Regions from separate parts of the Pseudoalteromonas sp. SG45-5 genome, predicted to be linked through region 2. Evidence: predicted binding sites of a transcription regulator. Region 2 holds the regulator's gene; each other region holds the start of a gene.
What was found. Region 2 encodes LexA, which represses DNA repair genes until DNA is damaged. Its sites were predicted from a motif close to TACTGTATNNNNATACAGTA; they were not measured.
Positions count from the first base shown of each region.

Region 1 (6,208 bases), on a different contig from region 2:
ACAGCATAATAACTCACAATGTAATATCACTATTTTAGTTTAATATAATTAAGCAATTAATAAACAGTTAATTTACTGCAGTTAATAAAGCACTATTTCATAACGACTGAATACGAGAGTACTTTAACTAATAAAGCTAATTTTTTTAATTAAGATGATGCTAATATATTACCTAGATGGGTAAATAATATTTATATTTGAGAAATTGAAGTGTTTGAATATCAGCTAAAAAAAAGCGCACGAAGAAAAACCGTTGCGATTAAAGTTCATAACCAACAGGTAACTGTATATGCACCTAGCTATATTGCAAAAAAGCAAATTGATAGCTGGCTTTTAGAAAAAAAGACGTGGGTTGATGCGCAATTGCTTAAGCAACTCACTGTTGTTGACTGCAAGCAATATCCCTTTGAAACTAAAAAAATATGTATTTATTCTGAGCAAGTAAATGTGCAGTTTGAGCAAGGTCACTGCTCTGGTGTAAAACCACAGTTAGCAGGCTTGTTAATTACGGTATCTAAACGTGTTAAACATCAACAATTAAAGTATCAAAAATTATTAGAAGAGTATTTAAAAGAGCAGCTAACAGCTTATATAGAAATGCGACTTACGTATTTTTGTACACAAATGAACGAGGCTTTACCACGCAATTTGAGTATTGCGATTTATAAAAGAAAGTGGGGGAGTTGTAACAGCAAACGTAATTTGACCTTTAATCTACACCTTATTGGTGCGCCACAGCACATAATTGATTATGTAATAGTTCATGAGTTAGCACATCTGCGTCATTTAAACCACAGTAAAGCATTTTGGCAGCGAGTTGAAAAATTTTACCCTGATTATAAATCAGCATCACAATGGTTAAAAATTAATGGAATGGGCTTACAGTGGGTATTTTAGATTTTACTGATTACTAGGGGGAAATTAAAAGTGGTGGAGGGAGCTGGATTCGAACCAGCGAAGGCTGAGCCGTCAGATTTACAGTCTGATCCCTTTGGCCGCTCGGGAACCCCTCCACACTAATTTTGTTACATTTGGCCCCACTTAACTTAGCGGTAAGAAAAGTGGTGGAGGGAGCTGGATTCGAACCAGCGAAGGCTGAGCCGTCAGATTTACAGTCTGATCCCTTTGGCCGCTCGGGAACCCCTCCAATGCAACGGCGCTGATAATAGCAAAATATGTATTTAAGTAAAGAAAAAAACTAAAGAAAAATGAAAAAAAGCCGATAAATATCTATAACCTACAACAATCGGCTAAAGACTATGCAAATCGATGGTTTGTTGATCACTGAGAACCAATTAAGCACACGGCTTAATAAAAGTGTGCACGAACAGCGAAGAGGAGAGTTTTCTCTTTTGCTCGCAATGTTATCGCATGACGCACTTGATTTTAGCCAATTTCACTTACCGAAAACAGAACTCGAAGACGCAATTATTACCGATGATGCGCTTCGCAAACAATTGGGTGTTGGTCCTAAGCAACTTTTAGCGCCAGATAAATTTGATATGTTGATTGGTCAACACAACGCTTCACTACTGATCAGTGCTGGAGAACGCTCTGGAATGAACGATATTAAATTGAATCATTGTTTGAATCCAGAGCCCCTCTTTATAAGAGATGATGTAACGCATATTCCGTTGAATATCATTGATAATTGCGAGCTTGCTGTGCGTAGACGTATAAAAAACACAGAAACGCAACTTTCTAATCCAGCGATGGACGCCGCTGCTTTTTACGATCACCTTAATAACGATGCTTTACATGAGCCTTTACACTTAGTTACTGCTTGAGAAAATATCTAATAGGGAGCAGCAAGCGTGTTATTTATGTGATTCAGGGACAAAAGCACATTATAATTTAACCTAGGAAATTAACTCTTGCTTACTGATTGATTTACCTTCTTACAGCTTTAAAAATTAGGCATATCGAGTAACCCTATATGTTGTTTTTTGTGTTTTCGCATCACTATTACTGATTAATTTAATGATATTGGCTAATAATTGATTTAGTGCAAAAAAAGCATCCAAAAGTTAATTGCAATTGCTATAATGATCGCAAATGGTATGACATGAAATGCCGCTATCATTAAACCAAGGTAATTAGGAACGTAATGAAGAAAACATTCACGCTGAATCACGAGAAAATCAAATACCCTCGTATGGTTGATGCTGCAAAGCATGAAGTGAAAAAATATTTGAAACGAGAGCGCAATAAAACACTACCTGAAGATGCAGATTATTGGGCATTTGACTGTAAGTTTGGTAACACAGCTGAAGATGCGCAAGTTGTACACGTAGCTGAATTAAGTAACCAAATTGGTGAAATTGAAAAGCAAGGTCTGACTTCTTTCTATGTAGAGATTTTAGCACGACCAGCTCAGCGTCAACAGTTAGACTTAGATGATGACGAATAATATTTAATCAGTATTCGAAATTATAAAATGGGCCCAAGTGGCTCATTTTTTGTTTTACGCTATAAATATTAAGTGTGGAGCGTTTATCGGTTGTTAACTAAAACAGAGGAGGCATGTTTAAATAATACCAATCCGCAATAATACTTAATCAATTTGAGGGATTAAATCTGACGCTAACATCGTTAAAAATTCCTGATATAGAACAACTAAAGAACAAAATTTTTGCCTTGTTATCGACACGATTTCCTTCCCTCAAAATAGATCACTTAATTAAGCGAATCGGTATAAGCAAGTTTGGTGCGCTGGTAAATGTAGCGTTTAAGCGCTAACTACACACCGCAATAATTAACATAAACATGAATAAGGTAGCTACAAGAGTAGAGGAGGGCTTAAGTGTATTTATATCAATAAAGGACTGCCTACAATCAACAATCCTTACTTATGTAAAGGGGTTAAATAAAATTATATATTACACACTGTGGCATTTTTTGTATTTCTTATTACTACCACATGGACAATCATCATTTCTACCCACCTTAATATCCGTAACTGGAAATATAGTGCCATCTAAATAACGCCATTGAGCATTTTCTTTAATGAACTGCGATTTTTCGTGAAGTTCACAAAACAGACTTTGGTAAAAGTACTGAGCTTTAAATTCTACTTCACCTTTATCTTCATCATGGTGTGAGCTAATGACATCAAGATTTATAAATCGACAGCTGTTAGCAAAATCGTTGATTTCTTTAACAGGATTTTCAGCTTGCTTTTCACTTGCATAGGTTTGGTAAACATATTTTGCATTTTTAAGTACATAAGCCGTATAACGCGAACGCATTAGTTGTTCAGGAGTCTGAGCTTGTTGTTTTGCTAAATGAAGAGGTTCGCAGCAGTCTGCATATTCTTGCTGACTGCCACATAAACAGCTTATAGAGTTCAGTGAGTTCATAGTTGTTCTACACAGTATAAAAGCGTTAGTTTAACAAGCTTGTTGGCTATGGGGTATCTTTGTAATTTGAATATTTTTTGTAAAACAGTAAAGTTTTGTTCGTGTTTTACTCAGATCTAAAGATAAGCTATTAAGTAATTGGTTATTTACTATGTCTGTCCATGTAATTACTGCTGAAAAATTACCGTTATGTAACGCCGAATTTAATACATACTCTAAATTGACTAGGTGCTTTTGTCTAATAACAAGTAATTTACTTGTATCAATAGAGCATGAATCAAGTAATGCTTTACTAGGCACGTTATCCGGTGCGATTAATAATGTCCAAGCGTTTAGATTATTGTACTGATGTAGGACCTTTAATAACTCAAATGTCGCAGATATCTCATCTTCAATTTGAATTAAATTAACACAATCACTTTTATCGTCTTGCTGGTAGCTTTTAACTGTTCTAATTGTAATAGGCTGTAACATTTTAGTTATCTCACTGGGTTTATATACAGTATTTATATACAGTAGTTTATACAGTGCTTTTGCGCAAGTATTATTTGCTATTTATTTGTACAGTTATTCTTTTTTAAATATTCAATTAGATTTGATTTTTAAGTAGGTCCTTGATAATTAATATTTTTATATTTCATACCACTTCTAGCTTAAATTTTAATTATAGAGTGCTATTGCTACTATGACTTAGCTAGCAGGTGATTGCAGCGTTTTTACGGTGACTTTATACAGGTGTTTTATGAATAAAATACGTAGATGATTATTCTGTAGGGGAAGTATGAGAGATCAAATGAGAAAACTGCAACTGGTGAATTTGCTCATACAAACTAGCAGCATAACATTGTGCATCTTTAAAGCGTTTGGTTTCAATATGTTTACGTAGATCGGCTAAAGCCGCCGTCGCAGGTTTATGACCTTGACTACTTGATAAGCTTAGCCATGCTGCAGCATGAAAAACACTTTGCGGTACGCCTTGCCCTTTAACAAAAAACAGTCCCAAATAAAATTGTGCTCGGTGATCTCCCGACATAGCAGCCAAACGCATCCATTTTGCGGCAAGTGGATGTTGGTCATTTTTTAAATAATAAAGTGCCTTATTAAGAGAGCTTTGCGGGCGATCCTCATTATTTGGCGCTAAATTAGCATCATTAGGTTGCGTTACAAAAGACAATATATTGTCTAATTGTTGCTCTAAATTCTGGCCTGTTGGTGTTGTATTTATCATATTCGTCTTTTTGTTATTTTAGCTACTTCAATAGTTTAGTATACCGCAAGGTAAAATGTCCTGTAAAAAATTATTTTTATGATAAAATCTCGTCACTTTTTATTATCATAAGTTTATTATGCTCGAAGCCTTATTTAAAATTAATGAAAATGGTTCCTCGGTTCGCCGTGAGTGTATCGCTGGGGTAACTACATTTATCACCATGGTTTATATCGTGTTTGTGAATCCTGCAATGTTAGCTGAAGCAGGAATGGATCAAGGAGCAGCCTTTGTCGCTACATGTATTGCTGCTGCTATTGGTTGTTTTATTATGGGCTTATGGGCTAATTATCCATTAGCACTTGCGCCTGGTATGGGATTGAATGCCTTTTTTACTTACGGTGTTGTGTTGGGAATGGGGTACACGTGGCAAGCCGCATTAGGTGCTGTGTTTATGTCGGGCTGTATATTTCTATTTTTAAGCTTATTTAAAGTTCGAGAGTGGATCATTAATGCGATTCCCTTAGTTTTAAAACAGGCTATTGCAACAGGTATTGGTGCATTTTTAGCGCTAATTGCGCTTAAAAATGCAGGGATCATCATCGCGAGTCCAGCTACTTTAGTCCAGCTAGGCGATATAACATCAGCGGGCCCATTGTTAGCTATTTTTAGCTTCTTTATTATTGCCGCACTTTTATATCGCGATTTTAAAAGTGGTGTTTTAATTAGCATTTTATTGGTGACTGTTATAGCACTAGGTTTAGGGCTTGTTGAATATCATGGTGTGGTTGCTATGCCGCCTTCTATTTTACCTACCTTTATGCAGCTTGATTTTGGTGCGGCATTTGAGCTTTCAATGCTCAGTGTTATTTTTGCATTCTTGTTTGTTGATTTATTTGATACTTCAGGGACATTAGTTGCTGTAACACAAAAAGCGGGATTGGTTGATGAAAAGGGCAATATGCCTCGCTTAGGACGAGCATTGAGTGCAGACAGCACTGCCACAATTGCAGGTGCAATGTTGGGTACTTCAACAACAACATCTTATATCGAGTCGGTTGCAGGTGTATCTGTAGGTGGGCGAACAGGCTTGACGGCTGTTGTTGTTGGTATTTGCTTTTTACTAATGATGTTTTTTGCGCCACTTGCGCAAATGGTGCCTATTTACGCAACGGCTGGAGCCATTTTATATGTGTCTGTATTAATGCTGCAAAATCTGAAATTTGTAAATTGGGATGACATGACCGATGCTATTCCGGTGACTGTTGTATTATTAATGACGCCATTAACTTTTTCTATTGCACATGGTATTGCACTGGGTTTTATATCGTATACTGCAGTTAAAGTGCTGTGTGGCAAGCGAGATGAAGTATCAATTAGTGTCTGGATTTTAACTGTGTTATTTGTTGTTAAGTTTGCGTTTTTATCGTGATAGATGCTGATGAATATTAACAACTGACCAGAAAAAAGCCCATACAATTGTATGGGCTTAACTAAAAAAGATAAATGTTTACCATTTCTTTTTAGGGGCAAATAATACATCTAAATCGTCTTGCTCTTGCTCATTTTTCTTTTTAAGTGCCGTGGCGTTCGAAGCTCTAAGCTCAACACTTATTGCCTCTAAATAACCCTCAACCTCTTG
Region 1 covers NZ_JACJEM010000014.1:58,947-65,154, forward strand. Annotated here, with positions in the region: gene H5119_RS06350 (MHYT domain-containing protein) at 1-7, opposite strand, end outside; gene H5119_RS06355 (M48 family metallopeptidase) at 211-897, shown strand; tRNA gene H5119_RS06360 (tRNA-Tyr) at 929-1,013, opposite strand; tRNA gene H5119_RS06365 (tRNA-Tyr) at 1,063-1,147, opposite strand; gene H5119_RS06370 (VC2046/SO_2500 family protein) at 1,260-1,787, shown strand; gene H5119_RS06375 (DUF6172 family protein) at 2,108-2,410, shown strand; gene H5119_RS06380 (YchJ family protein) at 2,880-3,359, opposite strand; gene H5119_RS06385 (SulA-like leucine-rich domain-containing protein) at 3,390-3,833, opposite strand; gene H5119_RS06390 (tetratricopeptide repeat protein) at 4,123-4,587, opposite strand; gene H5119_RS06395 (NCS2 family permease) at 4,706-5,998, shown strand; gene H5119_RS06400 (hypothetical protein) at 6,077-6,208, opposite strand, start outside.
Region 1: a site for LexA is predicted at 3,858-3,877, ahead of H5119_RS06385 (SulA-like leucine-rich domain-containing protein). Genes of this name have one in related genera too.

Region 2 (6,208 bases):
CGAGATGCTTTTAAGTGACTGGCGCTAATTTCTTGTCCAACACAATAAAACTTAGTGAAGTCGACTACAAAGTTAGCTGCATAACTTGCTACCGTTTCGGCAAGCACTACATTGGCGCCGCCATGTACCATACCCATTGGATTATGGTGCTCAGGTATGGCTGGCATGGTTGCTACTAAATAGTCTTCCCCAATTTCAGATATTTCAATGCCCATGGTTTTCATGAGTGTGCCTTGGCCATTAATGCCTTCGTCTAGTTGTTTGCAAAACTCTAAAGTAATAGGTTGATACCAAATACTCATAACCGCTCCTTCTAAATGGTACTTAACCTGAGCTCTGGATAATAAATCTATCTCAAGCTGCTATTTTCAGCGCTAACTACGTTGAACTTACTTGCAATAGGCCAGCTATTGACGCGCAAGTTTGCCTTGTTTTCACTGAAAATCTCTGGCTAGAGAAAAATAAATTTAAATATCACTATGATTCAATATATTAGTAAATATCTTAACCAGAGTTCAGGCTACTTAAAATATCGTTTAAATTTTCATAAATTTAAGATCATGATAAGGCTAAATTGAATATTTGTCGTGCGAAAAAGCTATTAACAACTTTAGATAATGCTGTAATTCGTAAAGAGGGTGATTATAAAGCTGAGTTAGTAATGGCGATTTATAATTAAGCGAAGTGAGTGACATTTGTAAAATGTGAATTTGCTTTAAACTAAGTATAAGCAAGTCGCCATACCTTGACGCTTGCTTACATTAGCTATATTTTTTATTGGTAACTAGCGACTAGTTCTACATTATTAAAGGTATTAAAACCTTTGAGCATAATTGAGTAATTACCAGTACGAGTATCGCTACAACTTTCGCTATTTCCGTTTTTATAAGGACGGCAATCAAAGTTATTACTCGATGCAATTGCGTTGTATTTTACATGTAGATCAACATCGCCACTACCACCTGAGGTTGTGAATGTAACTTGCGTCGCCCCATTTGGCACTGCAAAAGTAAACAACTGTTCGCTATTTTTAGCGCCACTAACTGTAATTGGTTGATTATTTTGTAGTACATTATCATTTGTTGGCGGAGGGGTTGAAGATCTAAAGTTTGCAATAGTTGGATTTGTTAAATTTAATACTCTTGCATTGTCATGTTCTGCTAAAGTACCCATTACATCACCATTGTATGATTTGTTTGGGTTCGACCAGTAATTAATGCGGGTACAATTATTGGTGCAATTATACGCCATTACTGAACGCCATTGCGATTGAGGTTGCTGATAGCCATGTCCAAATGAATATGGAGATGTTGATGGATCGTTTTCAGGGTTATGACGAGCGCCTTGTAAATGTCCAATTTCATGACCAAAAGAGTAATAACCCGTTGCACAGTCATAATCGACCATAGCAAAAGCGCTATTCGCATTTGCACCAATGGCTTTTGCCTGACCACAGTAACCGTTTACATCATTCACTAATATGACTACATCAGCACCGTATTGATCGCGTAATGTATGGGCTTCATCCATATAGCCATCATTTTTAGCGGCTAAGCGGTTTAAATCAGTCCCTGAGTTTGTAGCTTCAGTGTAATTAATTTGGCTTACATGAGCTACGCTAACAACAGCGTTAACGCCTGAGTTTTGATAACCTTGGTTGGTCTCGACAACAGCAAGATCAATTAAGCTATTTATATCCCCCGATTTTTGCGCAGCTGCAGGCGTATATAAAACTAATAAGCTAATATCGCTTTGTGCATTGCTAGCCATTGCTGTTTGGTAATTTTGTGCCGTTAAAATTTGCTCACTGATTGAAGCTATGTTGCTATTGCTAGATTGCTTATAGTCGGGTGCATGCTCAGCAGGTTGTTTTGCTGGATCCAGTTCAATGAAGTTATGACCAGAGTGTTTATTTGGTTGTAATTTGTAAACATGTTCGCCTACTTTTACCGTACCAGAAATCCCTTTTTCCGATTTGATGAGTGTAACTTCGTCACCATCTAAGCTTTTACCAACCCAAATTAGACTACCTGTTGCTGATGAGCTTGTTGTGCTTTTAATAAACTCAATATTATTACCTTTAACAGGTAAGAAAAAAGCATCTGTGTTGCTGCTTAGTTCAAAAAGTGGTTGCCCAAATTGGGATTGAGTACTTGCTTGTGCAGTCATGCTTTGTGAAATGTTAGAGTATTGAACTTCAAAAAGTGGAACTTGAGCGTGCGTATAACCACTGAACAGTAGGCCAATAAATAATGGTGAGTATTTTTTCATTTGATAATCCTTTTGAATTCATTTTGTTCTTATAAAGTGTACATGTTAATAAGTTGTTTTCAACCCATTAACATTGAGGTGTGTTTAATATGACTATTATTGTAAATATAAAAATACACTTGTTTAATTTATGTAACCAGATTTTGTTTTTGTAGGTGTGAAAGGGGGATTTATTAATTATGAAAAACAAGCGCTATTAGCTGGTAATCGCATAGTTTGTTTAGCTTAATTTAAATTTGCGATTTTTATTTAACTGTATATACTCACAGTTAAATGTACTGTATGGAAAACCAGTTATATGCGACCATTAACGAAGCGCCAAGCTCAAATACTCGAATTAGTTAAAGTTTTTATTAAAGACACTGGTATGCCCCCTACACGTGCAGAGATTGCACAAACACTAGGTTTTAAAAGTGCCAATGCTGCAGAAGAGCATCTAAAAGCACTTGCAAAAAAAGGTGTTATTAAAATGAAGCCAGGCGCAAGCCGAGGTATTCAACTTGTTGAAGAAGAAGAACCTGAGCAATTAGGTTTGCCTCTAATTGGCCGAGTAGCGGCCGGTGAGCCTATTTTGGCGCAAGAGCATGTTGAAAGTCATTGTAAAATTGATCCATTAATGTTTAAACCTGCTGCCGATTTTTTACTGCGTGTTAACGGTATGAGCATGAAAGATATAGGTATTATGGATGGCGACTTATTGGCGGTGCATAAAACTCAAGTTGCTGAAAATGGGCAAGTTGTAGTTGCACGTGTTGATGATGATGTAACTGTAAAGCGCTTTGAAAAAGCAGGTCGAAAAGTACTGCTGCATGCTGAAAATGATGATTTTTCAGCAATTGAAGTCGATTTAGAAAACGAATCTTTTAATATTGAAGGTTTGGCTGTTGGGGTTATTCGTAACGCTGATTGGATGTAATACCAATTTTAGTAAAAACATGATCATTCTAGCGCATTGAATAACTCACTAACTACGTTAAAAATTATTTATATAGAACAACTATGTATCATAATTTTAGCCTTGTTATTGAGCTACTTTCTTATCACTATAATAGATCACTAATTTAATGCAGTGTTAAATTACTGATTTTATAAATGCGTGCTTTTTAGTACGCATTTTTAGTTACAAGGTTCCTTACTAAACAATTTTTATTGCACTCCTCTTTTATCCCCTTATGTTATTTGTAACCCCTATCAAAACTCAGTTCGCACCATTTTAAAGTTTTAAAAGTGACATGTTTTTTTGCTAATCCGTTAATATCATTTGTTTAATTTTCATACTAAAACTTGCTTGTTGGTTAATCTTTAGCTAATTATTAATGGGCTGGGCTAACAGTAACTCATTGTTTTTAGTTTTGAGAATACACACATTTACAATAAAACCTTGGTTAGCGCAGTGTAATACCTATTGTTTAATAAGGACGAGGGTATTAATACAAAAATAAAAATAACGAATTGGCGTTTAAGCCGTATGCCTCTTCGCTTTGCACTCGCAACAGCATCAAAGGAGTCGTCACATGGGTAAATTGAGCTCTACCTTGTGGCTTATACTGTTTGTTTTTCCGCAGCAAGTGTTGGCAAATAGCCAATTTAATATGCGTAAAGGCGTAACTGATATAAGTAATAATGTTTATCAGCTGCACATGACTATATTTTTCATATGTTGTGTGATTGGGGTAATCGTGTTTGCCATTATGTTTTGGGCACTCATTCATCACCGCAAATCTAAAGGAGCAGTGCCTGCTCAATTTCACGAAAGCACGAAAGTAGAAATACTTTGGACTGCTATTCCGTTTGTTATTTTAATTGCTATGGCTATACCGGCCACTAAAACTCTAATTGCAATGGAAGATGCCAGTAAGGCTGATCTCACTATTAAAATTACAGGATCGCAATGGAAATGGCATTACGAATACATGGGTGAAGACGTTGAGTTTTACTCAATGCTTTCTACTCCTCAAGACGAAATTGCTAATCTTGCACAGAAAAACCCTAACTATTTACTTGAGGTAGATAAACCACTGGTACTGCCTATAAACCAAAAAGTACGTTTTTTAATGACCTCAGACGATGTTATTCACTCGTGGTGGGTGCCCGATTTTGCCGTCAAAAAAGACGCAAATCCTGGGTTTATAAACGAAACATGGACCAATATAAACGAAGAAGGGATTTACCGGGGTCAATGCGCTGAGCTGTGCGGTAAAGATCATGGTTTTATGCCTGTGGTTGTAGTTGCAAAATCAGAATCCGATTTTAAAACCTGGTTGGTAGATGCAAAGCAGGCTAAGCAGAAAGCTGCGCTGGCAGATGCCGCACTGCTTGATCAAACGTTACCTAAAGATGAGTTAATGACTTTGGGTGAACAAGTATATATGGCTAATTGTGCAGCGTGCCATCAGCCTACGGGCATGGGATTACCAGGTGTATTTCCTGCACTTAAAGGGAGTCCAATTGTATTAGGGGATATTAAAGATCACATTGATATAATTATTCATGGCCGCCCAGGCACTGCAATGCAAGCCTTTGCAAAACAGTTATCTATAAAGCAATTAGCAGCAGTTATTACTTATAAGCGTAATGCATGGGGTAACGATACGGGTGATGTTATTCAGCCGAGTCAAATACAGACAGCACTTGATGCCAAAGTGGAGGCGAACTAATGAGTAGCATAGTAGAACAACCTAACGCCGATCAAGCGCATCATACACATCACCCTGCAAAAGGATTTAAACGCTGGCTTTATACAACCAATCATAAAGATATAGGTAGTTTATATTTAATATTTTCGCTGACCATGTTTTTAATTGGTGGCGCAATGGCCATGGTGATTAGGGCTGAATTATTTCAACCTGGTTTACAGTTGGTTGATCCCCACTTTTTTAATCAAATGACCACCGTACACGGTTTAATTATGGTATTTGGTGCAGTAATGCCAGCCTTTACTGGACTTGCCAATTGGATGGTGCCACTGATGATTGGTGCACCTGATATGGCACTGCCAAGAATGAATAACTGGAGTTTTTGGATTTTACCGTTTGCGTTTTTAATTTTATTAGCATCGTTATTTATGCCCGGTGGTGGTCCTGCATTTGGCTGGACTTTTTATGCTCCGCTTTCTACAACTTACAGTAATGACAATACGGCGTTGTTTGTATTTGCCGTACATATAATGGGAATAAGTTCAATTATGGGGGCTATTAATGTAATTGTCACCATAGTTAACTTACGTGCTCCAGGCATGACATGGATGAAGCTTCCCCTATTTGTATGGACATGGTTAATTACCGCCTTTTTATTAATTGCGGTAATGCCTGTACTTGCAGGAGCTGTAACTATGGTGCTTACCGATAAGTACTTTGCGACCAGCTTTTTTGATGCCGCAGGTGGCGGTGATCCGGTGATGTTTCAGCATATTTTCTGGTTTTTTGGTCACCCAGAAGTGTACATCATGATTTTACCAGCGTTCGGTATTATATCGACCATAGTGCCTACTTTCTCGCGTAAAAAACTCTTTGGTTATGCCTCTATGGTGTATGCCACATCCTCGATTGCGCTGCTGAGCTTTATTGTTTGGGCGCATCATATGTTTACCACGGGAATGCCTGTAGCAGGTGAGTTGTTTTTTATGTACGCCACAATGCTTATATCTGTGCCCACTGGGGTCAAAGTATTTAACTGGGTTGCCACTATGTGGAAGGGTTCAATAAGTTTTGAGGTACCCATGCTATTTAGTATTGCCTTTATTGTATTGTTTACCCTAGGTGGCTTTTCTGGGTTGATGTTAGCCATTACACCTGCTGATTTTCAATATCACGATACTTACTTTGTTGTAGCGCATTTTCACTATGTATTAGTAACCGGTGCGATATTTTCGATTATGGCGGGCGCTTATTATTGGCTGCCTAAGTGGACGGGTAATATGTTTAATATCACCTTAGCT
Region 2 covers NZ_JACJEM010000015.1:44,050-50,257, reverse strand. Annotated here, with positions in the region: gene H5119_RS06700 (PaaI family thioesterase) at 1-302, opposite strand, end outside; gene H5119_RS06695 (M12 family metallo-peptidase) at 775-2,271, opposite strand; gene lexA (transcriptional repressor LexA) at 2,570-3,187, shown strand; gene coxB (cytochrome c oxidase subunit II) at 3,786-4,928, shown strand; gene ctaD (cytochrome c oxidase subunit I) at 4,928-6,208, shown strand, end outside.

Region 3 (6,208 bases), on a different contig from region 2:
CTATTTTTACTATTTGTTCAACGCAGTTTTGCTGTGGTACATAATCAATTTTATTATGCGTAACAGAGCTGACGAGATTACTAATACAGCCATTTTTTTCACTAAAATGAAAAGCGGGTAGTTGTTTGATAATAGTCGCGAAACGTTGATTAAATAAACTGTAGTCAATGGTGTGACCATGTGATTGCACTGTGCTTAGAGCTGGGTCTTGCCAAGTAGCTAAGTTATTTAATTCGGGCAGTAATAAAAACAGTATACCGCCTGCTTTAACGGTGCCGGCAAGTGCTGCAAGTTTATCAGGGTGCAAACCACTAAAACCATCGTAAACAGCATGAGCAAATTCTTGCCCTAAAATTTGGTGTGTGCGAGTAGGCCAGTACGAATTTTTAATCGCGCACTGCTTGGATACAACAAGTGTATTGTTTTCATCTATTAATGAGTTAAGTAATTCATAACACCAAGCAGGGCTGCCCGCAATCAACACTAGCTGACGATGATACGCGCCAGCTAGTTGTTGTTCTAACTCACTTAGATGAGCTTTATACAGCTTGTAATCGTGCATAGGCCGTTACTAACCATTTACTGCCAAGGTCGTCAAAGTTAACTTGTACGCGAGATTGCGCGCCACTGCCTTCGTAATTAAGTACGGTACCAACACCAAACTTAGCATGCAAAACTCGTTGCCCTAAGTTAAAGCCACTGTCTTCAAATGCGGCATGGCTAACTGATGCGCTAAAGCGCCCCGCAGCAGGCGGGCGAGAAACCTGTGTTTTAATACGGATTTCTTCTACGCAGTCTTCAGGTATTTCGCGTAAAAAGCGTGATGGGCTATGGTATTTTTCTTGCCCGTATAAACGGCGACTCTCAGCATGGCTAATATATAACTTATCCATTGCACGAGTCATACCTACATAACAAAGGCGGCGCTCTTCTTCTAAACGACCCGACTCTTCGTTACTTTGTTGAGAAGGAAACATGCCTTCTTCTACGCCCACCATAAACACGAGTGGAAATTCTAAACCTTTAGCTGAGTGAAGCGTCATCATTTGTACAGCGTCTTCGTGCTCTTCTGCTTGCCCTTCACCTGACTCAAGTGATGTATGTGCTAAAAAGCCTTGTAAAGGTGAGCTATATTCTTCGTCTTCAGGAAGTTCATACTGATCACACGCACTAATTAGCTCTTCTAAGTTTTCTACGCGAGCACGGCCTTTTTCACCTTTTTCTGCTTGGTACATTGCCATCAAGCCTGAGGTTTGAATTGTGTACTTAGCTTGCTCATGTAAAGTTAGATCGCTAATTTTATCTTCTATTTGTTCAACGAGCTCTACAAATTTACTTACTGCACCAGAAGCACGGCCAGATAAATGCTGTTGTTCTACAATTGCTTTAGCGGCATACCAAAGCGGTAACGATTCTGCTCGTGCACAGTCGCGTATATGGCTCAATGTTTTGTCGCCAATACCGCGTGCTGGCGTATTAATTACGCGCTCAAATGCGGCATCGTCTTGACGATTACCTACTAGGCGTAAGTACGACAGCGCATCTTTAATTTCTTGGCGCTCAAAGAATCGCATGCCCCCATAAATACGGTATTTTAAGCCTTCCTGAAGCATAGCTTCTTCGAGTACGCGTGATTGCGCGTTACTACGGTATAAAATTGCGGCATCTTGCAGAGCATTCCCTGCATTTAACCAGCTTCGTAGTTTGCTACTTACAAAGCGTGCTTCGTCTAACTCATTAAATGCTGCATAAATAGAGATTGGCTCGCCATCGTTACCGTCGGTCCACAAGCTTTTACCCATACGTTCTGAGTTATTTTGAATTAATGCGTTAGACGCTTTCAAAATAGTCGCGGTTGAACGGTAGTTTTGTTCAAGGCGAATAGTTTCTGCGCTGAAGTCAGTTAAAAATCGTTTAATATTTTCGATTTTAGCACCGCGCCAACCGTAAATACTTTGGTCATCGTCGCCTACAATCATGATACTGCTTGTATCGCCTGCAAGTAACTTTAACCAAGCATATTGAATAGTATTTGTATCTTGGAACTCGTCTACGAGCATATGTGCAAAGCGTTGCTGGTAATGACGCAGTAACGTAGGGTTATTTTTTAACACTTCGTAGCTGCGTAGTAATATTTCGGCAAAATCTACTAGGCCTGCTCTATCACAGGCCTCTTGATAGGCGGCGTAAACACGCAGCATCATTTGCTCGTTAATATCGTATGCTTGAATATCTTTAGGGCGAAGTGCTTCATCTTTTTTAGCGCTGATGTACCAGCCAAATTGTTTGGCGGGCCATTTTTTGTCATCAATATTCATTGATTTTAATAAGCGCTTGATCATCCGAAGTTGATCGTCAGAGTCTAAAATTTGAAAGGCTTCAGGTAAATTAGCTTCACGGTGATGAGCACGTAAAATACGATGAGACAAACCATGGAACGTACCAATCCACATACCACCTACAGGGGCTTTTAGTGTTTCTTCAACGCGGCTGCGCATTTCTTTAGCCGCTTTATTAGTAAAGGTAACTGCAAAAATACTGTAAGCGGAGGCTTGCTCAACTTGCATAAGCCACGCAATACGATGAACTAACACTCGTGTTTTACCAGACCCAGCACCTGCTAATACCAGCATGTTTTGTAGTGGGGCTGCAACGGCATCGCGTTGTTTGTCATTTAAGCCATCGAGTAATTGTGAAACGTCCATCGTTACGCCTTTTTAATCAATATTGTGGGCAGTATAACAGGTGTTTTTGTTAGGCTAAATAAAATACTGTTTTTATAAACAGCTATTTATAAAATAGTGTTCAAAACGAGTAACTTGCTAATTAATTGAGCGAATAAAAAAGTGCAAACACATAACAAAAATTGCTAATTTGACCTAAAGTTAGCAAAATTTACTAACTCTCTAAATCTAGGGAAATTTAACTATTTGATTTGTAAGCTTTAATGAATTGGCATAAAGTGTGTAAGTAAATAATTATAAAATCAAATAAATACAGAGGTTAGTATGGCAGATCAAGGTTCTGGCGGTAACGTAATCGCAGCATTATGTAATATATTTTTTCCTGGTTTAGGGCAGTTAGTGCAGGGACGTATTTTAGCAGCTATATTTTTTGCACTTGCTATTTTAATAAGTTACGCACTAATTTATGTACTTGTAGGTTTTGTACTGGTGCCTATTATTTACTTATGGTCGATTATTGACGCAGCGCGTTATAGATCGCGAAGTTAACGGTTTTAGAGTTGAGTAAAATAGCGCCCATGTGGCGCTATTTTACTTTATATGTCCTGTGGTTTACGGGCGTTTACGTATATAATTACGCAATTAAAGATTTACAGGCAAACCCTATGGAATATCAATTTATTCGCGACCCTATTAGCGGGCTACGCATTAAAATAAGCAGCGAACACGCCATTATTGGTCGCTGGCTAAACGAAGAAATAGGCAAAGATAAAGTAGCTATGGTGCAAGCGCTTATTGCATCGGTAAGCTCAAGTTATGAGCCGCTAACGCTAAAAGGCCAAGAAATAGATTTAATATTAACCAAAGACGAAGCATTATTTGAAGCCCATGCGCTTCATCAAGACAGCGAAGACCTAATAGCGTATCAAGATGACGATTTAGCGCTTGAAGAAAATGGTTTAAGTAGTGGTTGTGGCTTTGAAGATTTTATTGATTTAATTGACTCATGGCATGAGTTTACTACCTCAAGATAAAAACCCGCACACCAATGAAAATATACACCAATGCACAATCCGCATTTTATCTGTATTATTACACCAACGAAAATTACGCCAACCAAAACGACAGGAATTGATATGTCTGCCAATTTAAACAAGCTAGTAGTGATGCTAGAAATGCAAAACGCCATGAACACTAAAGTACATGAGCAATGGTTTACTCAAGGATTTGAATGGTACCGCGCTATTTGGGTTGAGTGTGCTGAAATGCTAGATCATCATGGTTGGAAATGGTGGAAAAAACAAACACCAGATACTGAGCAAGTTATTTTAGAGTTGGTTGATATTTTTCATTTTGGTTTGTCGCTTAGAATTGACGGCAAAACTAGCTACGAAGACTTAGCAAAGCAACTTGAAGCTGAGCTTAGTAATGCCCAACAAGCTGATGATTTTAAACAAACGCTAGAAATATTAGCGGCGTCTGCTGTTGCAGATAAAACGTTTAATGCCGCTGCATTTGCCGGTTGTATGGCGCAGATGGATATGGATGTTGATGATTTATATCGAGGCTACGTAGGTAAAAATACGTTAAACTTCTTCCGCCAAGATCACGGTTACAAAGACGGTAGCTATATTAAAGAATGGAATGGCCAAGAAGATAACGAACATTTAGTCGAAGTAGTTAAAAGCCTTGATACAGAACATACTGATTTTGCAAAGTTAGTATATCAAGGACTAGAAGCGCGTTACCCAAAAATCTAACCCACGTAAACTGCGTTAAATAATCTTACGATAGTCGGTAACACTTAGGTAATCGGCTATTTCGTTATGTGGTTGTTGGCTATCAGGGTTAGCAACTGCAAGTAGGTGCTCAATGCCGTATTCTCGTGCGGCATTTAAAACCGGCACACTGTCATCTACAAACAAAGTGCGCTGCTTATTAAACCCTAAGTCTTTGTGTACTTGGTGCCACAAACTTTGTTGCTCTTTACTTACTCCATATTCATGAGTAGAGACTACGCCATCAAGATAGTTATCAATTGCGGTATGCTCAAATTTAAGCATGACACTCTCAGGGTGGGCGTTGGTAAGTAAAATTAACTCTTTGCCTGCTTTTTTAAGCTCAGTTAAAAAATGAGGCACGTCTTTGCGCATTTTAATTAAATGCTGAGACTCTCGTTTAAGCTCCATTATAGGTAAGCTTAATTGCTCTTCCCAGTAATCTAAACAATACCACTGTATTTGACCACTCACAGCTTGATAGCGTTTTAAAATATCAGCTTTAGCTGCATCTAGGCTAATGCCTCTCGCTAATGCGTGCTGCGTAGGAATAACGTTAAGCCAAAAATGACTGTCGTAATGTAAATCGAGTAATGTTCCATCCATGTCGAGCAAAACGGTATCGATTTTTGACCAATTTAACATAGGAATTTCAACTTATAAGGTTTATTATTGAACTAACTGCCATGATAGCAAATTAACGCCAATGACACATAAAAAGCACCCAACACCACCACAAATCCTTAGTAATAATGTGGTCGCTAAAAGTCGACTATTTACTGTGGAATCTTTAGAGCTCAAATTTTCTAACAACGAAGAGCGCCAGTATGAGCGAATTCGCGGCGGTGGCCGGGGAGCAGTGATGATTGTTCCGTTAAATGCAGACAATGAATTACTACTCGTACGTGAATATTGCGCAGGTACAAACGACTACCAGTTAGGTTTTCCTAAAGGCTTAATTGATCCAGGAGAAACCCCAGAGCAAGCTGCTAATAGAGAACTTAAAGAAGAAATTGGCTTTGGTGCTGAGTATTTTAAACCATTAAGAACAGTCACAATGGCGCCGAGTTATTTTAATGCCACTATGCATATTTTATTTGCCAAGCAATTATATCCGCAAACCCTTATTGGCGATGAGCCAGAGCCACTTGTTGTTGTTAAGTGGCCATTAACTCAGTGGCAGTCATTATTAGAGCAAGAAGATTTTACCGAAGCACGCAGTGTTGCAGCTTTGCTATTATTAGATAAATATTTAGCGTTTGGAGCTGCCGATGAATAAATTAATCGAACCTTGTATTGAATTAGCTGAGCGTGCTGGTGATGCAATTATGGCCATTTATAAAAAAGGCGATATTGGTCAACAAGAAAAGTCAGATAACACGCCTGTTACTAAAGCTGATTTAGCAGCAAACGATGTTCTAGTTGCTGGATTAAAAACATTTGCGCCCGATATCCCAATTATGTCGGAAGAAACACCTATACCTGCACTCGCCGACAGACAGGACTGGCAGCGCTATTGGTTGCTCGATCCGATGGATGGAACCGGAGAGTTTATTTTAGAAAGTGGTGATTTTGCAGTAAATATTGCACTGATTGAGAATAATCACCCAGTGCTTGGCGTTATTCATTGGCCTGCAAAAGGTGTGACTTATTTTGCTACAGCTAAAAATGGTGCCTTTAAACGTGAAAACTCAGTTGATAAGCAAATATCTGTAGCGCCACCAGAGAATTTAACGCTTGCAGTGA
Region 3 covers NZ_JACJEM010000051.1:2,691-8,898, forward strand. Annotated here, with positions in the region: gene H5119_RS15590 (GNAT family N-acetyltransferase) at 1-562, opposite strand, end outside; gene uvrD (DNA helicase II) at 540-2,705, opposite strand; gene H5119_RS15600 (hypothetical protein) at 3,009-3,233, shown strand; gene H5119_RS15605 (YacL family protein) at 3,350-3,718, shown strand; gene H5119_RS15610 (dUTP diphosphatase) at 3,821-4,444, shown strand; gene yrfG (GMP/IMP nucleotidase) at 4,460-5,107, opposite strand; gene nudE (ADP compounds hydrolase NudE) at 5,169-5,741, shown strand; gene cysQ (3'(2'),5'-bisphosphate nucleotidase CysQ) at 5,734-6,208, shown strand, end outside.
Region 3: a site for LexA is predicted at 2,770-2,789, ahead of uvrD (DNA helicase II). Genes of this name have one in related genera too.

Region 4 (6,208 bases), on a different contig from region 2:
CTTGAAAAAGTGCGCATCGCGGATGCGTATAAAGCGCCTTATGATATTATTTTTATTGATATTCATATGCCTGTAATGGGCGGCAAGGAAGCTACTATAGAGCTTAGAAAAATGGGTTATAAAGGCCCAATAATCGCGCTGACAGCTGCAACAATGAAAGGGATACATGAGGAGCTGGCAGCACTTGGTTTTAATGATGTAATACCAAAGCCGGTTGATAGTGCTGCTTTATATCAATGTTTACAAGATTACTTAATAGCGCCAGAGCACGCGCCTAAAGCTAAAGATATAAACAGTGATAAAAGCTTAACAGAAAAAAAACAGCGTTTTTTACTTGTTGAAGATGACCATGATGCAGCGCAAATAACACAGTTGCTTTTAGAAAGTTTAGGTGTGGAAACCGTGATAGCATCGAGTTGTGCGCAATGTTTACAAATACTCAATCACGATAAGCAATTTAATAAAGTATTACTCGACATGCATTTACCTGATGGCAGAGGGGTTGATTTAGGCCAGCAAATTAATAAGCGTTACCCGGAGTTACGCTTGGTAATTGTAAGTGGTGCAGAGCCTGATCCTAAAGAGATAAAAGATTTAAATATTGACAGAGTTTTACTAAAACCTATTAATTTAAGCTTGTTAGAAACGCTTATTAGCTCATAGAGACATTATTTATATGCATTCAATAAAGTTAGTATCTGAAGAATTAACGCCATCAAAAGTAGTCTGTGTTGGTCGAAATTACACTGCGCACATTGCGGAGTTAAATAATGAAACGCCAGATCAAATGGTGCTATTTAATAAGCCAAATAGTGCAATTACCACGCTATTAAATTCGGCTCATAACGGCGATACCCTGCACTATGAAACAGAGCTATGTTTTGTTGTAAAAAATAAAAAGTTTGTAGGTGTTGGGTTAGGCCTTGATTTAACTAAGCGTACATTACAAAGTAAATTAAAAAATAAAGGACTCCCTTGGGAGCGAGCTAAAGCATTTGACGGTTCAGTTATATTAACTGATTTTATAGAGTTAACAGATGCAATGCAGCATTTTACGTTTGAACTTAAAATTAATAATGTTGTTATTCAGCAAGGGGATACTCATTTTATGTTACATAACCCTGAATCTATTTTACAAAACATCAGCGAGTTTATGAGCTTAGAAGATGGTGATGTGATCATGACAGGCACACCTTCAGGTGTAGGGGAGGTAACCGCGAAAAGTATTTTTGCTGTCGCGCTTTATGCCAATGATCAGTGTTTACTAGAGCATCACTGGCAAGCAAGTTAAATAGGTAACTAAACAGATAATTAAATACCATTTAATTATCTGTTTTAAATCAGCAAACACGCCCTAATACGGCATCGGATTATTTCTAAAAATAGTATCAATGTCAGTTAGCACGTCATCACTTAGCGTAATATCAAATGCATCAATATCTTCTTTTAATTGCGCCATACTTGTTGCACCAATAATAGACGACGTTACACCGTCTACTTGATTACACCATGCGAGTGCAAGCTGTGCTGGCGTTATATTATTAGCATGCGCCAGCTCAACATATTGTTTAGTCGCTTGTTCTGCGTTTGGTGTATCTCTAAAAATACCGTTACGCTGCATAAAGGTCCAGCGAGAGCCTTCTGGGCGAGCACCATTTAAGTATTTACCTGTTAATAAACCGGCGGCTAAAGGTGACCATGGTAAGTAAGCAATATCCTCATGCACACATTGCTCAATTAAATAGGGCCAATCTTTGGTATGCGCTAAGCTAAACTCGTTTTGAATAGATACCATACGAGGTAAATTATGCTCTTTTGCTAAGTTTAAAAATTGGCTTATCCCCCAAGGTGTGTCGTCAGATAAACCGCAGTGTTTAATTTTTCCGGCTTTTACGCAGTCGTTTAAACCTTCTAAAATATCCAGCATGCCAGCTTGATGTTCTTGTGTATTTACGTTTGTAAATTTAAGCATACCTGGCCATTGCCTACCAAAGTGAGGCGTAGAGCGATTTGGCCAATGTAGCTGATATAAATCAATATAGTCTGTTTGTAAGCGTTTAAGTGACTCATCAACAGCTTCAATAACTGATTGACGAGTAATATTACCGCCGCCTCTCACCCACGATAAGCCATTACCCGCTATTTTTGTGGCGAGAATTATATCGCTACGTTTTTGCTGATTACGTGAAAACCAGTCGCCAATAATTTGCTCTGTTTTTCCATATGTATCGGGAGAGGGCGGCACCGCATACATTTCAGCTGTATCAATAAAATTGACGCCTTTAGAGAGTGCGTAAGCTATTTGTTCATCGGCATCGCGCTGAGTATTTTGTAAACCCCAAGTCATACTGCCTAAACACACTCGAGATACGTCTACACCACTGCTACCAAGTGGACTATATTGCATAAAACTTCCTTAGTTATTAGGTTGAGCATGGGTGGTTAGAGCTGATAAAAGAGGCTCAGTAATTAGCGCTTTTTGCCCTGTTGTAAAGTCAAACATAACCACTTTTGAATTACCCGTTGTGGTTATCGCATTTTGTGCATGGCTAAATACAGTGTAATTCATCATAAAGCGATCTTCTTTAATGTCAGTGATGGTAACACCGACAGTAAGCGTATCTGGAAAAGTAACAGGGCGTTTATAGCGCACATTGTTTTCGCTTATAACTGGACCAGTACCGCTTGGGGTGATTGTATCAAATAGGTTTATTTTATTTAAAAAGTCTATTCGAGCTATTTCAAAATAACGTAAGTAAACCACGTTATTAACGTGTTGAAGGGCATCCATGTCAGCCCAAGCTACGGTAATATCAGTATGAATAGGATATTGATCTTTAAACGTTTGCATAAACTTATAGCTCTTAATTTTAAAGCACTTAGGTTATCAATATGAAGTTATGACCTCAAGGTAATTAATATGGCATTTTTAGCTAATCATTGTGCCTATTTAAATTAAGGTCTACAGTTGTGTTATATAAATAGGAGAAACGCATATGCAACAAGTAGTTAATTGGGTTCTAGCATGTTTTATTTTTATTATGTCGTTTGTTTTTTATGCAATGGGGAATCTCTCGGGAGGAGTATGTTTACTTGCCGCAGGGTTTTTACTTGAATTTGCTTTTTGGCTATATTGCTTTAAAAAAACGAGGCGATTTAAGCAGTCATTTTAGATTAACTAGGCGCTTGCATATTAAAAGTGTTTGCATAATAATGACTGTATAAATAAACAGTTATTTTGTGGCGATGAAAAAGTTTATTCACATAGATATGGATTGTTTTTACGCCGCAGTAGAAATGCGCGACAATCCTGAGCTTGCTAATGTACCGTTGGCAATCGGCGGTAATAGCCGGCGAGGTGTACTTTCAACCGCCAATTACCTTGCTAGAGAATATGGTGTACGCTCTGCCATGTCTAATTACCATGCGAAACAATTATGCCCCGATTTAGTGATTGTACCCGGACGTATGGCTGTTTATAAAGAAGCCTCAAACCAAATACGCGAAGTATTTAACCACTACACAGATTTAATTGAGCCACTTTCCCTTGATGAAGCTTACCTTGATGTAACAAATAGTGCCGCCTGTAAAGGCAGTGCTACGCTTATTGCACAACAAATAAGAGCCGATATTTACAATGCAACTGGGCTGACTGCATCAGCAGGGATTGCGCCCATTAAGTTTATTGCCAAAATAGCGAGTGACGAAAATAAGCCCAACGGGCAATTTGTAGTATTACCCAATGAAGTTGATATTTTTTTAGCGCAGTTACCACTGGGTAAAATACCTGGGGTGGGGAAAGTGACGCTCGAAAAACTCAATTTAAAAGGGTTATACACCGGCAAAGATGTGCGCGAAAAAGGTGTAAATTGGATGCAGCAGCATGTAGGTAACTTTGGTGTTTCTCTTTATCAAAAGTGTGCGGGTGAATATGTTGGTAAAGTCTCTACCAATCGAATTAGAAAATCGTTAAGTGTTGAGCATACTTATGAATACAATAAAAACAGCTTACAAGAATGCCTAGAGCAACTCCCTAAGTTGTTAGAGGAGCTGAAGGTACGTTTAGATAAGCAACAATTACAAAACAGAATTAATAAACTGAGCGTTAAAGTTAAATTTGCCAATTTTGTAGTGACTTCTGCGGATCAGGCATACCATCAATTAAACACTGAAATTTTTACTCAGTTACTAACTAAAGCTTATCAACGAGGTGTGCAGCAGCCTGTAAGGCTTTTAGGTCTTGGCGTGGGTATAAAAAACCAGCCAGAGCATAATTTACAGCTTAGTATTCTCGATTAAGTGCTAAAGCCTGTAACTGCAAGTTGCCAATAAACAAGCAATTAAACTAAATGCTTGTCGCAGCTTGCTGGTCTTCAATATTTAAATCGACGATAATAGAGGCTTATGTTTTTTAACAGGACCTTTATTTATGGCATATCCACAAGCCGTGTTGGCTCAGCCAGTAAGTGCTAGCCTTGAATGCACATCTCATGATGCATTAATCATTATCAGTGATGATTTTTCTCAATTACCAAACAATCCACTACGAGATGCAGTTTTAGCACAATCAAAAGTTGATTCTCGTATTGGTAAGCAAATTACTTTATTAGTAATTGAAAATAAAAGAGTGATTCTTGCGCCAACGGGTCCTTTAAATAGAGATTACGACGACGTACGCCGTTATTTTGATGCTGCTAAACTTGCAATTAACGAAGCCAAGGCGTCGGGCAGTGTTAATCCTGCATTATTTTTACCAAATTTAAATGCTGATAGCCGTTACCAACATGCGCTGGAAGTTGCTTATTTAGGTGCTTGCCAAGCATTGTGGCAGCCGTTAGAAGCACGTGAGTTTCATGGCGAGAGTATTGAACCTATAACAAATATCGGTTTAGTTGGCGCAAATGAGCAAACAATTAAAGCTGTTAATGCAATTGCAGCAGGTCAATACGCTGCACGTGATTTGTGTGGTACTGAGCCTGAGCGTATGGCTCCACCACGCTTTGCTGATTACTGCGTTGATTTATTTAAAGGCTCAAATATTGCCGTTGACGTGATTGATGATATTGCAGCGATTGATAAAAATTACCCAATGTTAAGCACTGTTGCTCGTGCATCGTATGCTGTAGAGCGCCATCATCCACGCGTTGTTAAGCTTGAATATGTACCAAGTGGCGAAGTTACTCGCACACTTATGTTTGTTGGTAAAGGCCTGGTGTATGACACAGGTGGTGCCGATTTAAAAGTAGGTGGTTATATGGCAGGTATGAGCCGTGATAAGGGTGGTGCTGCATCGGTTGCGGGCTTTATGAAAGCCGTTGCTGATTTTCAGCCTAAAGGCGTTAAAGTCATCGCTTATTTAGCCGTTGTTCGTAATTCTATTGGTTCGGATTGTTTTGTACCAGATGAAATTATCACTAGCCGCGAAGGTATACGTGTACGTATTGGTAATACCGATGCAGAAGGGCGCTTAGCAATGGGCGACTTACTTAGTGAAATGAAAGATTTGGCTAAGGGTGAAATCAATCCAACGCTATTTACTGTGGCTACATTAACAGGCCATGCAGCTCGTGCAATGGGGCCTTATGGAGCTTATGTTGAAAATGGTCCTGCTCGTAGCGCTGGTATTTCACGTCAAATAGCTGACTGTGGTGACCTATGGGCCGATGGCGCAGAAGTATCGCGCTCACGCCGTGAAGATTATGACTTTATCAAACCGCGTACACTTGCTGACGATGTACTCTCTAGCAATAACGCAGCGTCTGCGGTTACTGCGCGTGGGCATCAATTCCCGATGGCATTTATGGCTATTGTTGGCGGATTAGATAAGCACGGTAATGATTCTGAACAACCTCTACCTTATGTACATATGGATATTGCGGGTAGCGGTGTTGAAGGTGGTGATTGGCAGCACGGTAAACCAACGGCTGCATCAGTGACGAGCTTATTTGCTCTTTATTGTTTGTAGTTGTAAACCAGTTTTAACTTAGCACGTAAAAAAGCCCTGTTTTCAGGGCTTTTTATTATTTAAAAATCAATCTAACTTAAATCGTTTAACAACAGTTGATAGCGATATGCTACTTTGTTTTAGCTTATTACTAGCGCCTGTTAGCTGTTTGGTATTATCAAGCGATTGGCTTGTTGAATGGGACAAGTCGTTAATACGTAAATTAACCTCATCGGCGGCTTGTGTTTGTTGCTCTGTAGCGCG
Region 4 covers NZ_JACJEM010000052.1:25,901-32,108, forward strand. Annotated here, with positions in the region: gene H5119_RS15905 (hybrid sensor histidine kinase/response regulator) at 1-663, shown strand, start outside; gene H5119_RS15910 (fumarylacetoacetate hydrolase family protein) at 677-1,291, shown strand; gene H5119_RS15915 (aldo/keto reductase) at 1,355-2,407, opposite strand; gene H5119_RS15920 (thioesterase family protein) at 2,417-2,851, opposite strand; gene dinB (DNA polymerase IV) at 3,247-4,299, shown strand; gene H5119_RS15930 (leucyl aminopeptidase family protein) at 4,430-5,965, shown strand; gene H5119_RS15935 (methyl-accepting chemotaxis protein) at 6,032-6,208, opposite strand, start outside.
Region 4: a site for LexA is predicted at 3,216-3,235, ahead of dinB (DNA polymerase IV). Genes of this name have one in related genera too.